2 regions of the Streptomyces sp. NPDC031265 genome follow, and region 2 is predicted to be linked to the other one. Evidence: riboswitches for the same ligand, from Rfam matches in the RefSeq annotation. Region 2 holds a riboswitch; the other holds the start of a gene.
What was found. Region 2 has a riboswitch for glycine ahead of gcvT (glycine cleavage system aminomethyltransferase GcvT). Riboswitches for the same ligand answer to the same signal wherever they lie in the genome.
Positions count from the first base shown of each region.

Region 1: another riboswitch for glycine. It lies ahead of gcvP (aminomethyl-transferring glycine dehydrogenase); the one in region 2 lies ahead of gcvT (glycine cleavage system aminomethyltransferase GcvT).

Region 1 covers NZ_JBVIHM010000011.1:7,150-14,430, forward strand. Annotated here, with positions in the region: gene ftsR (transcriptional regulator FtsR) at 1-319, shown strand, start outside; gene ACZ499_RS18385 (bifunctional nuclease family protein) at 373-846, shown strand; gene ACZ499_RS18390 (MerR family transcriptional regulator) at 1,031-1,663, shown strand; gene ACZ499_RS18395 (DNA polymerase IV) at 1,720-3,222, shown strand; gene ACZ499_RS18400 (PRC-barrel domain-containing protein) at 3,135-3,515, opposite strand; glycine riboswitch at 3,628-3,725, shown strand; gene gcvP (aminomethyl-transferring glycine dehydrogenase) at 3,920-6,805, shown strand; gene ACZ499_RS18410 (DUF5999 family protein) at 6,933-7,139, opposite strand.
Region 2 covers NZ_JBVIHM010000010.1:67,632-74,912, reverse strand. Annotated here, with positions in the region: gene ACZ499_RS17475 (enhanced serine sensitivity protein SseB C-terminal domain-containing protein) at 1-322, opposite strand, end outside; gene ACZ499_RS17470 (enhanced serine sensitivity protein SseB) at 419-1,195, opposite strand; gene ACZ499_RS17465 (AAA family ATPase) at 1,300-1,926, opposite strand; glycine riboswitch at 2,057-2,179, shown strand; gene gcvT (glycine cleavage system aminomethyltransferase GcvT) at 2,323-3,435, shown strand; gene gcvH (glycine cleavage system protein GcvH) at 3,505-3,879, shown strand; gene glyA (serine hydroxymethyltransferase) at 3,903-5,162, shown strand; gene ACZ499_RS17445 (L-serine ammonia-lyase) at 5,315-6,685, shown strand; gene ACZ499_RS17440 (EF-hand domain-containing protein) at 6,737-6,949, opposite strand; gene ACZ499_RS17435 (GNAT family N-acetyltransferase) at 7,086-7,281, shown strand, end outside.

The DNA of each region.
Region 1 (7,281 bases), on a different contig from region 2:
GGCGGAGTTGACCGAGTGGGAGTCCTACGGGCTGCTCAAGGCCGGTCCCGAGGGCGGCTACGACGCCGAGTCGGTGAACGTGGCGCGTCTCGTGGCGGACCTGGGCCGATTCGGTCTGGAACCGCGGCATCTTCGCGCCATGAAGGCGGCGGCCGACCGCGAGGCCGGTCTGGTCGAACAGGTGGTCGCACCCCTGCGGCTGCACCGCAACCCGCAGACCAGGGCGCATGCGGAGGCGACCGTCAGGGAGCTGGCGGCGCTGTCCGTGCGGCTCCACGCCGCCCTGGTCCAGACCGCTCTCGGGGTCCGGCTGCACTGAGCCAGGGGGTCCCCGACTACCCAAACCTGCCGGGCACGTCCTAGGGTTGCTGTGTGAACGAGCTCGACGTCGTGGGTGTCCGGGTGGAAATGCCCTCCAACCAACCGATCGTGCTCCTGCGTGAAGTGGGAGGCGATCGGTACCTCCCCATCTGGATCGGTCCAGGGGAGGCGACCGCGATCGCCTTCGCCCAGCAGGGGATGGCTCCGGCGCGGCCGCTGACGCACGACCTTTTCAAGGACGTGCTGGAGGCCGTGGGCCAGGAGCTGACCGAGGTCCGCATCACGGACCTGCGGGAAGGTGTCTTCTACGCGGAGCTGGTCTTCGCCAGTGGTGTCGAGGTGAGCGCGCGTCCGTCCGACGCCATAGCGCTCGCCCTGCGCACCGGAACGCCGATCTACGGCAGTGACGGGGTGCTCGACGACGCGGGGATCGCGATCCCGGACGAGCAGGAGGACGAGGTGGAGAAGTTCCGCGAGTTCCTCGACCAGATCTCGCCCGAGGACTTCGGCACCAACAGTCAGTGAGCCGCTGCGCCGGGGCCCTGAACACCGGGCGGCTCCGGCGCATTCGAGTAGCCTTTCCCCGAAGAGGGGTACGCGAAACCACTCTCAGGGTGATTATCACTCGGCGTGCCGAGTGTGGCGATCGTTGACGCACCCCGAGTGACTGCCTACCGTCGTGAGGGCAGTTCTAGGACGGAGGGTCGGCGTGAGAAGCAGCGGCGACAGTACGGCAGGGGAGGCCCCCGGACGTCCGGGGGAGAGCGGGCCGTACCCGCCCCCAGGCTCTCGGCCGAGCTCTAGCAGTGGGTACCCCCCTCACGACAGTGCGGCGGAGGACACCGGCACCGACACCGTCGGATACCGGGGGCCGACGGCGTGCGCGGCGGCGGGGATCACCTACCGGCAGCTCGACTACTGGGCGCGTACCGGCCTGGTCGAGCCCAGTGTGCGTCCGGCGTACGGATCGGGCACCCAACGGCTCTACAGCTTCAAGGACGTCGTCGTCCTCAAGATCGTCAAGCGGTTCCTGGACACCGGGGTCGCCCTCCAGAACATCCGCACCGCCGTCCAGCACCTGCGCGAGCGCGGTTTCCGCGATCTGGAGCGGATGACGCTGATGAGCGACGGGGCCACCGTCTACGAGTGCTCCTCGCCCGACGAGGTCGTGGACCTGCTCCAGGGCGGCCAGGGTGTCTTCGGCATCGCGGTCGGCGTGGTGTGGCGCGACGTCGAGGCGGCCCTGTCCCAGCTGCACGGAGAGCGGGTCGACACCGGCGAGACGCTGGTCGGGCAGAACCCCGCCGACGAGCTCGCCCGGCGCCGCAACCGCGCGGTCTGAGGGGCCGCGGGGCTGCCGGGGGCCGATTGTCAGTGGCGTGAGGCAGCATCGGTGATGTGAGAGCCGCGCCGACCATTCTGCATCTGGACATGGATGCCTTCTTCGCCGCCGCAGAGCAGGCGTCGAAGCCCAGCCTGCGCGGAAAACCCGTGATCGTGGGCGGCCTCGGACCGCGCGGTGTGGTGGCCACCGCGTCGTACGAGGCACGGCGCTTCGGTGCGCGTTCCGCGATGCCGATGGCCCAGGCGAGACGGCTCTGTCCCAATGGCGCGTATCTGGTGCCGCGCTTCGGCTTCTACCGCTCGATCAGCGAACAGGTGATGGAGTTGCTGGGGCGGCTGTCGCCTCTGGTGGAGCCCCTGAGCCTCGACGAGGCCTTCGTGGACCTGGAGGCCGGGGGAGTCGCGTGGGACGCGCAGTCGGCCCGTGAGGCCGGTCAGCGGCTGCGGGAGGACATCCGGGCGGTGACGGGTCTGACGGGGTCGGTGGGGCTCGCCGGGTCCAAGATGCTGGCGAAGATCGCCTCGGAGGAGGCCAAGCCCGACGGGCTGGTGCTCATAGAGCCCGGCACCGAGCGGGCGCTGCTCGCCCCGATGACGGTCAGGACGCTGCCGGGTGTGGGGCCCGCGACCGGGGAGCATCTGCGCAGGGCCGGGATGACCACGGTCGCGGATCTGGCCGAGGCGGGCGAGGACGAGCTCGTACGGCTGCTCGGCAAGGCGCACGGGGCGTCGCTGCACCGGATGGCGCTCGGGCTCGACGACCGGCCGGTGGTGGCCGAGCGGGACACCAAATCGGTGTCGGTCGAGGACACCTTCGACGTGGATCTGCACGACCGGGTGCGGGTGATGAACGAGGTGGGGCGGCTCGCCGACCGGTGTGTGCAGCGCCTGCGGGCGTCCGGGCACTCGGGCCGCACGATCGTCCTGAAGGTCCGCAGGTACGACTTCTCGACGCTGACCCGGTCGGAGACGCTCAGGGGGCCCACGGACGACCCCGCGGTGGTGCGCGAGGCGGCCGGCCGTCTGCTCGACTCCGTGGACACGACGGGTGGCGTGCGCCTCCTCGGGGTCGGGGTCAGCGGCCTCGCGGACTTCACGCAGGAGGACCTCTTCGCCCAGGCGGCCGGTGAGCGGGAGGCAGGGGAGGAGGCCGCCGAGGAGGAGTCGGCTCCGGCCACCGCCCCCGAGCAGGCGGAGGCGGCGGATCCGGCCGAGCGGCGCTGGGTGGCCGGGCACGATGTGTGCCACCGCGAGTTCGGCCCCGGCTGGGTGCAGGGCAGCGGGGTGGGGCGGGTGACCGTCCGGTTCGAGACGCCCACGGCGACCGCACCCGGACGGGTGCGGACGTTCCGGGTGGACGACCCCGACCTGGAGCCGTCCGAGCCGCTGCCGCTGGTGGCCGGGCCCGGGGAGACGGAGACAGAGACGGAGGCCGGGGCCGGGGCCGGGGAGGCGGGTGACGTGGAGGGTCAGGTGTCGTCCTCCTCGCCCGCGAGCCGTCCGAAGTCCCGGTCGGGGCCGGGGAGCGGATCGGGGGCGGCGATGTCCAGACCGTAGTGGTGGTAGAGCTGCAGCTCCTGTTCGGGGGAGAGGTGGCGGCCGACGCCGAAGTCGGGAGCGTCCTTGATCAGCGCCCGGTCGTAGGGGATGTGCAGCGCCTCGTCGACGAGGGTGCTGGGCTCCAGCGGGACGAAGGCGTCCCGGCTGAACAGGCCGGTGCGTACGGCGGCCCACTCGGGCACTCCGGTGGCGTCATCGAGGTAGACCTCGTCCACCGTGCCGATCTTGTTGCCGTTGCGGTCGAACGCCTTGCGGCCGATCAGGCTGCGCGGATCGATATCGGTCTGCACGGTCCCTCCAACTGGTCGCAACTGCTCGTAAGCACTACGAAAGTGCACATCGCGGGCATCGGCCACTCGAAGGATCAGGGCCTGAACGCGCTGGTACCCTGGCGATGGCTGCTGACCCCGCGCGGGAGAGTCCTCCGGAAAGAAGTCCGGAGGCGCCGAAGGAGCAAATCCTCCCCGGAATCTCTCAGGCCCACGTACCGCGCGGACGAGGTCACTCTGGAAAGCAGGACGGGGACGCGCGGGCATACGCCCGTGCGCGCGCCCCTTCCTCACCGACGGTGAAAGCCGGGACGCCCCCACGCGCCCCGGTGAAACTCTCAGGTTGAGATGACAGAGGGGGAGGCCGTCCGGGTACCCGCGCCGTGGTGCCCCTCGCAGGTCGTGCAGACCAGGAGGCCTCCGTAATGACCGCCAACCGCATGCCGCTCACCGAGCTAGAGCGTGGCATTCCCTTCGAGCAGCGTCACATCGGGCCGGACGCCGAGGCCCAGGCGAAGATGCTCGCGCAGGTCGGCTACGGCTCGCTCGACGAGCTGACCGCCGCGGCCGTGCCGGACGTGATCAAGAGTGCCGAGGCGCTGGGTCTGCCCGGCGCCCGCACCGAGGCCGAGGTCCTGGCCGAGCTGCGCACCCTCGCCGACCGCAACAAGGTCCTCGCCCCGATGATCGGCCTGGGCTACTACGGCACGTTCACCCCGCCGGTGATCCTGCGCAACGTCATGGAGAACCCGGCCTGGTACACCGCGTACACGCCGTACCAGCCGGAGATCTCGCAGGGCCGTCTGGAGGCGCTGCTCAACTTCCAGACCGTCGTCGCCGACCTCACGGGGCTGCCCACCTCCGGCGCCTCGCTGCTCGACGAGGGCACCGCGGCCGCCGAGGCGCTCGCGCTCTCGCGCCGGGTCGGCAAGGTCAAGGGCGGGGTCTTCCTCGTCGACGCGGACACGCTGCCGCAGACCGTCGCCGTCATAGAGACGCGCGCCGAGCCGACCGGTGTCGAGGTCGTCGTCGCCGACCTGAGCCACGGCATCCCGGCCGAGGTGGCCGAGCGCGGTGTCTTCGGTGTGCTGCTCCAGTACCCGGGCGCCTCCGGCCAGGTCCGCGACCTCAAGCCGGTCATCGACGAGGCCCACGAGCTGGGCGCGATCGTCACCGTCGCCGCCGACCTGCTCGCCCTGACCCTGCTGGCCTCGCCCGGCGAGCTCGGCGCGGACATCGCGGTGGGCACCACCCAGCGCTTCGGCGTCCCGATGGGCTTCGGCGGCCCGCACGCCGGCTACATGGCGGTCCAGGAGAAGTTCGCCCGCAGCCTGCCCGGCCGCCTGGTCGGCGTCTCCGTCGACGCGGACGGCAACCGGGCGTACCGCCTGGCGCTGCAGACCCGCGAGCAGCACATCCGCCGCGAGAAGGCCACCAGCAACATCTGTACGGCGCAGGTCCTGCTCGCCGTCATGGCGGGCATGTACGCGGTCTACCACGGCCCGGACGGCCTGCGGCAGATCGCCCGCCGCACCCACCGGTACGCGGTGATCCTCGCCGAGGGGCTGCGCGCCGCCGGTGTGGAGGTCGTGCACGGCTCGTACTTCGACACGCTGACCGTCCGGGTCCCCGGCAAGGCCGCCGACGCCGTCGCCGCCGCCCGTGACGGCGGGGTCAACCTGTACCTGGTCGACGCCGACACCGTCTCGATCGCCTGCGACGAGACCACCGACCGCGACCGCGTCGCCGCCGTCTGGGCCGCCTTCGGCGCCGAGGGTGACATCGAGGCGCTGGATGCCGCGGCCGCGGACACGCTGCCGGGCGCGCTGCTGCGCACCGACGACGTCCTGACCCACCCGGTCTTCCACCAGCACCGCTCCGAGACCGCGATGCTGCGCTACCTGCGCAAGCTCGCCGACCGCGACTACGCGCTGGACCGCGGCATGATCCCGCTCGGCTCCTGCACCATGAAGCTGAACGCGACCACCGAGATGGAGCCGGTCACCTGGCCCGAGTTCGGCCAGATGCACCCCTTCGCGCCGGCCGAGCAGGCCGGGGGCTACCTCACGCTCATCCACGAGCTGGAGGAGCGCCTCGCCGAGGTCACCGGGTACGACGCGGTGTCGATCCAGCCCAACGCCGGTTCGCAGGGCGAGCTCGCGGGGCTGCTCGCGGTCCGCGCCTACCACCGGGCCAACGGCGACGAGCAGCGCACGGTCTGCCTCATCCCGTCCTCCGCGCACGGCACCAATGCCGCCAGCGCCGTGATGGCCGGCATGAGGGTCGTCGTGGTGAAGACCGCCGACGACGGCGAGGTCGACATCGCCGACCTGCGCGCCAAGATCGAGCAGTACCGCGACGAGCTCTCGGTACTGATGATCACCTACCCGTCCACGCACGGTGTGTTCGAGGAGCACGTCGCGGACATCTGCGGCGAGGTGCACGACGCGGGCGGCCAGGTCTACGTCGACGGCGCCAACCTCAACGCCCTGGTGGGCCTCGCCAAGCCGGGCAAGTTCGGCGGCGACGTCTCGCACCTGAACCTGCACAAGACGTTCTGCATCCCGCACGGCGGCGGCGGCCCCGGCGTCGGCCCGGTCGGTGTGCGCGCGCACCTCGCGCCGTACCTGCCGAACCACCCGCTCCAGCCGACGGCCGGTCCCGAGACGGGCGTCGGCCCGATCTCGGCCGCCCCGTGGGGCTCGGCGGGCATCCTGCCGATCTCGTGGGCGTACGTGCGTCTGATGGGTGGCGAGGGCCTCAAGCGCGCGACGCAGGTCGCGGTGCTCGCGGCCAACTACATCGCCAAGCGCCTGGAGCCGCACTACCCGGTGCTCTACACCGGCCCCAACGGCCTGGTGGCGCACGAGTGCATCGTGGACCTTCGGCCGCTGTCGAAGTCGACCGGCGTCAGCGTCGACGACATCGCCAAGCGTCTGATCGACTACGGCTTCCACGCGCCGACGATGTCGTTCCCGGTGGCCGGCACGCTGATGATCGAGCCGACCGAGAGCGAGGACCTGAACGAGATCGACCGGTTCTGCGAGACGATGATCGCGATCCGCGCCGAGATCGAGAAGGTCGCCTCGGGCGAGTGGCCCGCCGACGACAACCCGCTCGCCAACGCCCCGCACACCGCGGCGGCGCTCGGCGGCGAGTGGAACCACGCGTACAGCCGCGAGGAGGCCGTCTTCCCGGCCGGGGTCTCGGCCGCCGACAAGTACTGGCCGCCGGTGCGCCGCATCGACGGTGCCTTCGGCGACCGCAATCTGGTCTGCTCCTGCCCGCCGCTGGACGAGTACGACAACTGATGTAGAGCCGTCTACGGCTGACATACGTCGGGGCCGGTGCGGGGGTGTTTCTCCCCGGGCCGGCCCCTTCTTTTCGTGTCGTGCTGTTCGGTTGTGCGGTGTGCGTGTCCGTGCCGGCGGTGCCGTGCTAGGCGGCCTTCGCCACCTGTCCAGCTGTCAGCGCCCGGTGCGGGGCGATGATCCGCCCGTCCGGCAGCAGCTCCCCGGTGTCCTCGAAGATCAGGACGCCGTTGCACAGCAGGCTCCAGCCCTGTTCCGGGTGGTGCGCCACGAGCTGCGCGGCCTCCCGGTCGGCGGAGTCGGCTGTCGGGCAGGCTGGCTGGTGCTGGCACATGGATGCGTTCTTTCGCTGCGTCGTAGTAGTGAGTGTCCTGCGGCTCGATGCGGTGTTCATGGCCGCCCCCCGTTGCTAAGTCGGTCGGTCCGCTCCCAGTGTTGCCCTACGGGCGTCAATCCGCAGGGATTTCGCGGCACCA
Region 2 (7,281 bases):
GCCAGATCCCGTACCGGTCGGGGTAGAGGGCGCGGGCGACGTCACGGCCGGTGACCATCTCGTGGTCCCGGTTCCAGCCACTGGCGGAGAGCTCCTGCGCGGAGGTCACACAGGGTGCGTACGCCACCCCGTCGACCTCCATGTTCCCGTACTGCGCGTCGGAGGCGCCGGGCCGGCCGTGCCAGAGCAGCATCCACAACCGGCCGGACGAGGGGTCGGCGAGGGCGTGCAGCAGCGCCTCGTACGCGTCGTAGCGTCCGGGGGTCACCTGGCGCAGCATGTGCTCGACCTGCCCGGCCGCCGCGGTGCCTGACGCACTCACCCTGGGTCCCGCCCCTCTTCGTTCCCCCGCGCCGCCGGTGCACAGGCGTGCGGCCGTGGGGATCTACGGATTATGAAACCAGCTTATGCGGGAGGACTAGGGGGTGGCCCGCGTGTAGAAGGGGCGCACGCGCTCCCGCATCCACTCGCCCACCGGGTCCTGGGCCACGTCGAGCAGCACCAGGTTCACCGGCCAGCCGACCGGGGCCCGGCCCAGCGCGCGGCCCAGCGCCTCCATGGGGGCGTTGCGCCCGGCCCCGTCCCAGGTGGAGAACTCCACGCCGATGAAGAGCGTCGGGTCGTCGCCCTCGATGGAGGCGAGCGCGCGGCGGGCGGTGCGCACCACGCCGGTGGCGTCGAACTCCTCGGCCGCGGCGGTCAGGAAGTCGACCGGGTCCTCCTGCCAGTCCGGCTCGAAGAGCCGTACCCGGGCGCCGGAGGCGGGCCCGTCCAGGGCGGTGCGCCCGGTGCGGCACAGCTCGGCCACGGCGGGCGGCGGCAGCGGTACGCCGACCGCGCCCTCCGGGTTCAGCGCGATGCCCAGCTGCGGCGGCAGCCCGCGGGCGAACTCCACGGCGGGCGCGACGGCGAACGACATGTGCGGGCCGACGCACTGGAGGAACTGCTGCTCGGAGCTGTAGACGGGGACGTAGGGGGAGCCGGCGATCTCCATGGTGGGGAGGTCGAGGTCGGCGCTGTCCCGGCTGCCGCCGTTGGGGAGGGGGATCCAGACGGGGTTGCGTCCCAGGACCTCTATCAGGCGGGGGCCCGCGCCCGGGACGCCGAGCGAGGCGGACAGTGCCTCCTCCAGCTCGTTGCCCGGCCAGCCTCCGCCGCCCTGGGGGTGCGGAACCGCATGCTGCGGGTAGTCCATGTGCCGTCCTTCTCCCCCGGTTCGACTGCGGGCCGTGCGTGGCTGGTCGCGCAGTTCCCCTCGCCCCTGAAGATCAGGGGGTGCGGGTCCCCGCCATCTGAACCTTAGCGGCGGGCGGCCCTCTCCCCGAAAGCGATCCGGATCACCGTTTCCGCCGCCGGCCTGTCCAGCAGGACCGCCGATGCGACCCCCCGGGGCAGGCGGCCCTCCGCCACCGCCGCTATCAGGCGGGGCACCGCCCTCGCGTGGCGGGCGAAGGCGTACGAGGAGACCTTGCGGCCGCGGGCCACCTGGCCCGCCAGGGCGGTCTCCGGGGTGACGTCGAGGAGCACGAGGTGCAGCGAGCGGCCTTCCCGCGCCGCACCCTTCGCCAGCGACCAGCGCACCCAGGCGTGGGTGCCGCAGTCGTGGACGGCCAGGCCCCCGCCCGACCGCAGCGCCCGGTGCATCCGCAGGAAGTGGGCGACCCGCACCACCGGGCGGTACAGCGCGTACGGCACGCCGCCCATCCTGGCCTCCCAGGCGCGGCGGGTGTCCTGCGAGTCGATGCCGACGCCGGTGACGGCCCGGCGCAGCAGGGTCGTCTTGCCGCTGCCGGGCAGGCCGGAGACCACCACCACGTCCCCCTCGGCGAACCGGAGCGTGTGCGGTGAGCGACCGTCCCGGCCGCGCAGGTCCCGTACCGCCGGAACCGGGGCCTCCGCCTGCGCCGCCGCCGTGTGAACCGTCATCGGTGCTCCCCCCTGCCGGGTCGGACGACCCTTTCCCCATGCGCGTAAAAGGATGGTAATGAGACTCAGGTGATGTGATGCCCGTGGGAGGCGTGCAATGATGTGCGCGCCAAACTGCATACCGGCCGCTTGAATCCACGCGGGAGAGTCCCCGGCAGTTCCCCCAAGGCCCCAGAAGGCCGGGAGGATCGCGGGGCGCCGAAGGAGCAAGTCCCTCCCTTGAATCTCTCAGGCCCCGTACCGCGTGGATGAGGCAGATCTGAAAAGCGGGCCGCACGTTCTCAGACGGAGCGGCTCCACCCAAGGTGCAAGCCGGGTCTCCCGGCGAACCTCTCAGGTTCCGATGACAGATGGGGAGGATCGTCCTCGCCGTCATGCCCTGGGAGCCACACCCTCATGAGCAATCCCCGTCTCACCGCCCTTGACGCAACTCACCGTTCGCTGGGCGCGACCATGACCGACTTCGCCGGCTGGGACATGCCGCTGCGGTACGGCAGCGAGCGCGACGAGCACAACGCCGTCCGTACCCGGGCCGGTCTCTTCGACCTCTCCCACATGGGCGAGATCACCGTCACCGGCCCGGACGCCGTCAAGGCGCTGGACTACGCGCTGGTCGGCAACATGAGCACCATCGGCGTGGGCCGCGCCCGCTACACGATGATCTGCCAGGAGGACGGCGGCATCGTCGACGACCTGATCGTCTACCGCCTCGGCGAGGACGAGTACATGGTCGTCGCCAACGCCGGCAACGCCCAGGTCGTGCTGGACGCGATCACCGAGCGCGCGGCCGCCTTCGACGCCGAGGTCCGCGACGACCGCGACGCGTACGCGCTGCTGGCCATCCAGGGCCCCGAGTCCCCCGGCATCCTGAAGTCGCTTACCGACGCCGACCTGGACGGCCTGAAGTACTACGCGGGCCTGCCCGGCACCGTGGCCGGTGTCCCGGCGCTGATCGCCCGTACGGGCTACACCGGCGAGGACGGTTTCGAGCTCTTCGTGGCCCCGGCCGACGCCGAGCAGCTGTGGCGCGCGCTCACCGACGCGGGCAAGGACGCGGGCCTGGTGCCGTGCGGTCTGTCCTGCCGCGACACGCTGCGCCTGGAGGCGGGCATGCCGCTGTACGGGCACGAGCTGACCACCGCGCTCACCCCGTTCGACGCGGGGCTCGGCCGGGTCGTGAAGTTCGAGAAGGAGGGCGACTTCGTGGGCCGCGAGGCCCTGGAGGCCGCCGCCGAGCGCGCCGCCGCCAAGGCCCCGCGCAAGCTGGTCGGGCTGATCGCCGAGGGCCGCCGGGTGCCGCGCGCCGGATTCTCCGTGGTGGCGGGCGGCGAGGTGGTCGGCGAGGTCACCTCGGGCGCCCCGTCGCCGACGCTGGGCAAGCCGATCGCCATGGCGTACGTGGACGCCGCGCACGCCGCACCGGGCACCTCCGGCGTCGGCGTCGACATTCGCGGTACGCATGAGCCGTACGAGGTCGTGGCGCTGCCGTTCTACAAGCGCCAGAAGTGACCCCTCGCACACGCACCGCACGACTCATCTGTTCACCACCACTCCCCCTCGTACAGGAGAATTCAGGCCATGAGCAACCCCCAGCAGCTGCGCTACAGCAAGGAGCACGAGTGGCTGTCGGGCGCCGAGGACGGCGTCTCGACGGTCGGCATCACGGAGCACGCGGCCAACGCGCTCGGTGACGTGGTGTTCGTCCAGCTCCCGGAGGTCGGTGACACGGTGACCGCGGGCGAGACCTGCGGCGAGCTGGAGTCGACCAAGTCGGTCAGCGACCTCTACTCCCCGGTCACGGGCGAGGTCGTCGCCGCCAACCAGGACGTCGTCGACGACCCGTCGCTGGTGAACTCCGCCCCGTTCGAGGGCGGCTGGCTGTTCAAGGTGCGCGTCACGGACGAGCCGGGCGACCTGCTCTCCGCCGACGAGTACACCGACTTCGCCAGCTGACCTACCACTCCAGGGATCTTCTGATGTCGCTTCTGAACCAGTCCCTCCATGAGCTGGACCCGGACGTCGCCGCCGCCGTCGACGCCGAGCTCCACCGTCAGCAGTCCACCCTCGAAATGATCGCCTCGGAGAACTTCGCTCCGGTCGCGGTCATGGAGGCCCAGGGCTCGGTCCTCACCAACAAGTACGCCGAGGGCTACCCGGGGCGCCGCTACTACGGCGGCTGCGAGCACGTCGACGTGGTCGAGCAGATCGCGATCGACCGCATCAAGGCGCTCTTCGGCGCCGAGCACGCCAACGTGCAGCCGCACTCGGGCGCGCAGGCGAACGCGGCCGCGATGTTCGCGCTGCTCAAGCCGGGCGACACGATCATGGGCCTGAACCTGGCCCACGGCGGTCACCTGACCCACGGCATGAAGATCAACTTCTCCGGCAAGCTCTACAACGTGGTCCCGTACCACGTCGACGAGACCGGACAGGTCGACATGGCCGAGGTCGAGCGCCTGGCCAAGGAGTCCAAGCCGCAGCTGATCGTGGCCGGCTGGTCCGCGTACCCGCGCCAGCTGGACTTCGCCGCGTTCCGCCGCATCGCGGACGAGGTCGGCGCGTACCTGATGGTCGACATGGCCCACTTCGCGGGCCTGGTCGCCGCGGGCCTGCACCCCAACCCGGTGCCGCACGCCCACGTCGTGACCACCACCACGCACAAGACCCTCGGCGGTCCGCGCGGCGGTGTCATCCTGTCGACGCAGGAGCTCGCCAAGAAGATCAACTCGGCGGTCTTCCCCGGTCAGCAGGGCGGCCCGCTTGAGCACGTGATCGCGGCCAAGGCGGTCTCCTTCAAGGTGGCGGCCTCGCCCGAGTTCAAGGAGCGCCAGGAGCGCACCCTGGAGGGCGCCAGGATCATCGCCGAGCGCCTGATCCAGGACGACGTGACCGAGGTCGGCGTCTCGGTCCTGTCCGGCGGCACGGACGTCCACCTGGTCCTCGTGGACCTGCGGAACTCCGAGCTCGACGGCCAGCAGGCCGAGGACCGCCTCCACGAGGTCGGCATCACGGTCAACCGGAACGCCATCCCGAACGACCCGCGCCCCCCGATGGTCACCTCGGGCCTGCGGATCGGCACGCCGGCACTGGCCACCCGCGGTTTCGGCGCCGACGACTTCCGCGAGGTCGCCGACATCATCGCCGAGACCCTGAAGCCGGACTTCGACAAGGACGCTCTCGCCGCCCGGGTCTCCGCCCTGGCCGCGAAGCACCCCCTGTACCCCGGCCTGAAGTAATTTCGTACCCTTTTATTCGTACGAACCTTCGGGGCACCGCGCACACTGGACAGTGAGTGCGGTGCCCCGAACCCTTGCACCGCCCGTTTTCCTGCTCGTTCCGCACCACCCCGGCAGACAACGGCGTCTACCAACCCACAAGGAGTCCTCCCGTGGCCATCTCGGTCTTCGACCTGTTCTCGATCGGCATCGGCCCGTCCAGCTCCCACACGGTCGGCCCGATGCGCGCTGCCCGGATGTTCGCGCGGCGGCTGAAGAACGAGGGTCTGCTGGCCCACACGGCCTCGATACGCGCCGAGCTGTACGGCTCGCTCGGCGCCACCGGCCACGGCCACGGCACCCCCAAGGCCGTGCTGCTCGGCCTGGAGGGCAACTCGCCGCGCACGGTCGACGTGGAGAGCGCCGACGAGCAGGTGGAGCTGATCAAGTCGGCGGGCCGGATCAACCTGCTCGGCGCCCACGAGATCCCCTTCGACTTCGACGAGGATCTGATCCTGCACCGCCGCAAGGCGCTGCCGTACCACGCCAACGGCATGACGATCTTCGCGTACGACCGCGAGGGCGCCCTGGTCCTGGAGAAGACGTACTACTCGGTGGGCGGCGGGTTCGTCGTCGACGAGGACGCGGTGGCGGGCGAGAACCCGATCGTGCCCGACGACACGGTCCTGAAGTACCCCTTCCGCACCGGTGACGAGCTGCTGCGGCTCGCCAAGGAGACGGGCCTGTCGATCTCCGCGATGATGCTGGAGAACGAGAAGGCCTGGCGCACCGAGGACGAGATCCGTACCGGTCTCCTGGAGATCTGGCGCGTGATGCAGGCGTGCGTCTCGCGCGGCATGTCCCGCGAGGGCATCCTGCCGGGCGGCCTCAAGGTCCGCCGACGGGCCGCGACCACCGCCCGCCAGCTGCGCGCCGAGGGCAACCCGGACGCGCACGCGATGGAGTGGGCGACGCTGTACGCGATGGCGGTGAACGAGGAGAACGCGGCGGGCGGCCGCGTGGTCACCGCGCCCACCAACGGCGCCGCGGGCATCATCCCGGCCGTGCTGCACTACTACATGAACTTCGTGCCCGGCGCGGACGACGAGGGCGTGGTCCGCTTCCTGCTGGCCGCCGGCGCCATCGGCATGCTGTTCAAGGAGAACGCCTCGATCTCCGGCGCCGAGGTCGGCTGCCAGGGCGAGGTCGGCTCCGCCTGCTCGATGGCCGCGGGCGCGCTTGCCGAGGTCCTCGGCGGCACCCCCGAGCAGGTCGAGAACGCCGCGGAGATCGGCATGGAGCACAACCTGGGACTGACCTGCGACCCGGTCGGCGGTCTGGTCCAGATCCCGTGCATCGAGCGCAACGGCATGGCGGCCGTGAAGGCCGTGACCGCCGCGAAGATGGCGATGCGCGGCGACGGCAGCCACAAGGTGTCCCTGGACAAGGTCATCAAGACCATGAAGGAGACCGGCGCCGACATGTCCGTGAAGTACAAGGAGACCGCGCGCGGCGGTCTGGCCGTCAACATCATCGAGTGCTGACGGCTCCGTCCGCCGGGCCGCGTCACCGCGGGCCGGCGGACGGGCTCGGGGTCACTTGTTGAGGGACGCCCAGAACTCCTCGAAGGAGAGCTTGCCGTCGCTGTTGGCGTCCTTGGCCCTGATGATGGCCTGGGCCACGGTCTCGGTGACGTGGAAGTCGCCCAGCTGGGCCATGACCTGCTTGTACTCGGTCGCCGTCACCTCGCCGTTGCCGTCGACGTCGAGTCGCGCGAACGCCTTGCGGGCCTCTTCGATGTCCGCCACTGGGTCCACCCCTATCTTGGTGCGTTTTTGACGGGGGTCAGACTAACCGGCCCGGCGCCCTCCCCGTACGGCGCCCGGCCCCGCCCGTGGGCGATCATGGGGGGCAGCACAGATGGTCAGGAGAGGTGGCAGGGGCATGGGGCAGGAACTGGGCGACATACTGGCCGCCGCCGCGCGCGGGCACTTCCCGCCGGCGGACGGGGCGACGACCGTCGTTCCCCAGCCGAACCCGCGTGACGCGGGCGTGCTCGCCTTCACCGCGCACTCGGTGGTCTTCCTGGACGAGGACCCGGAGTGGATCCGCGCCACCCTGGCCGCCACCGACGCCGATC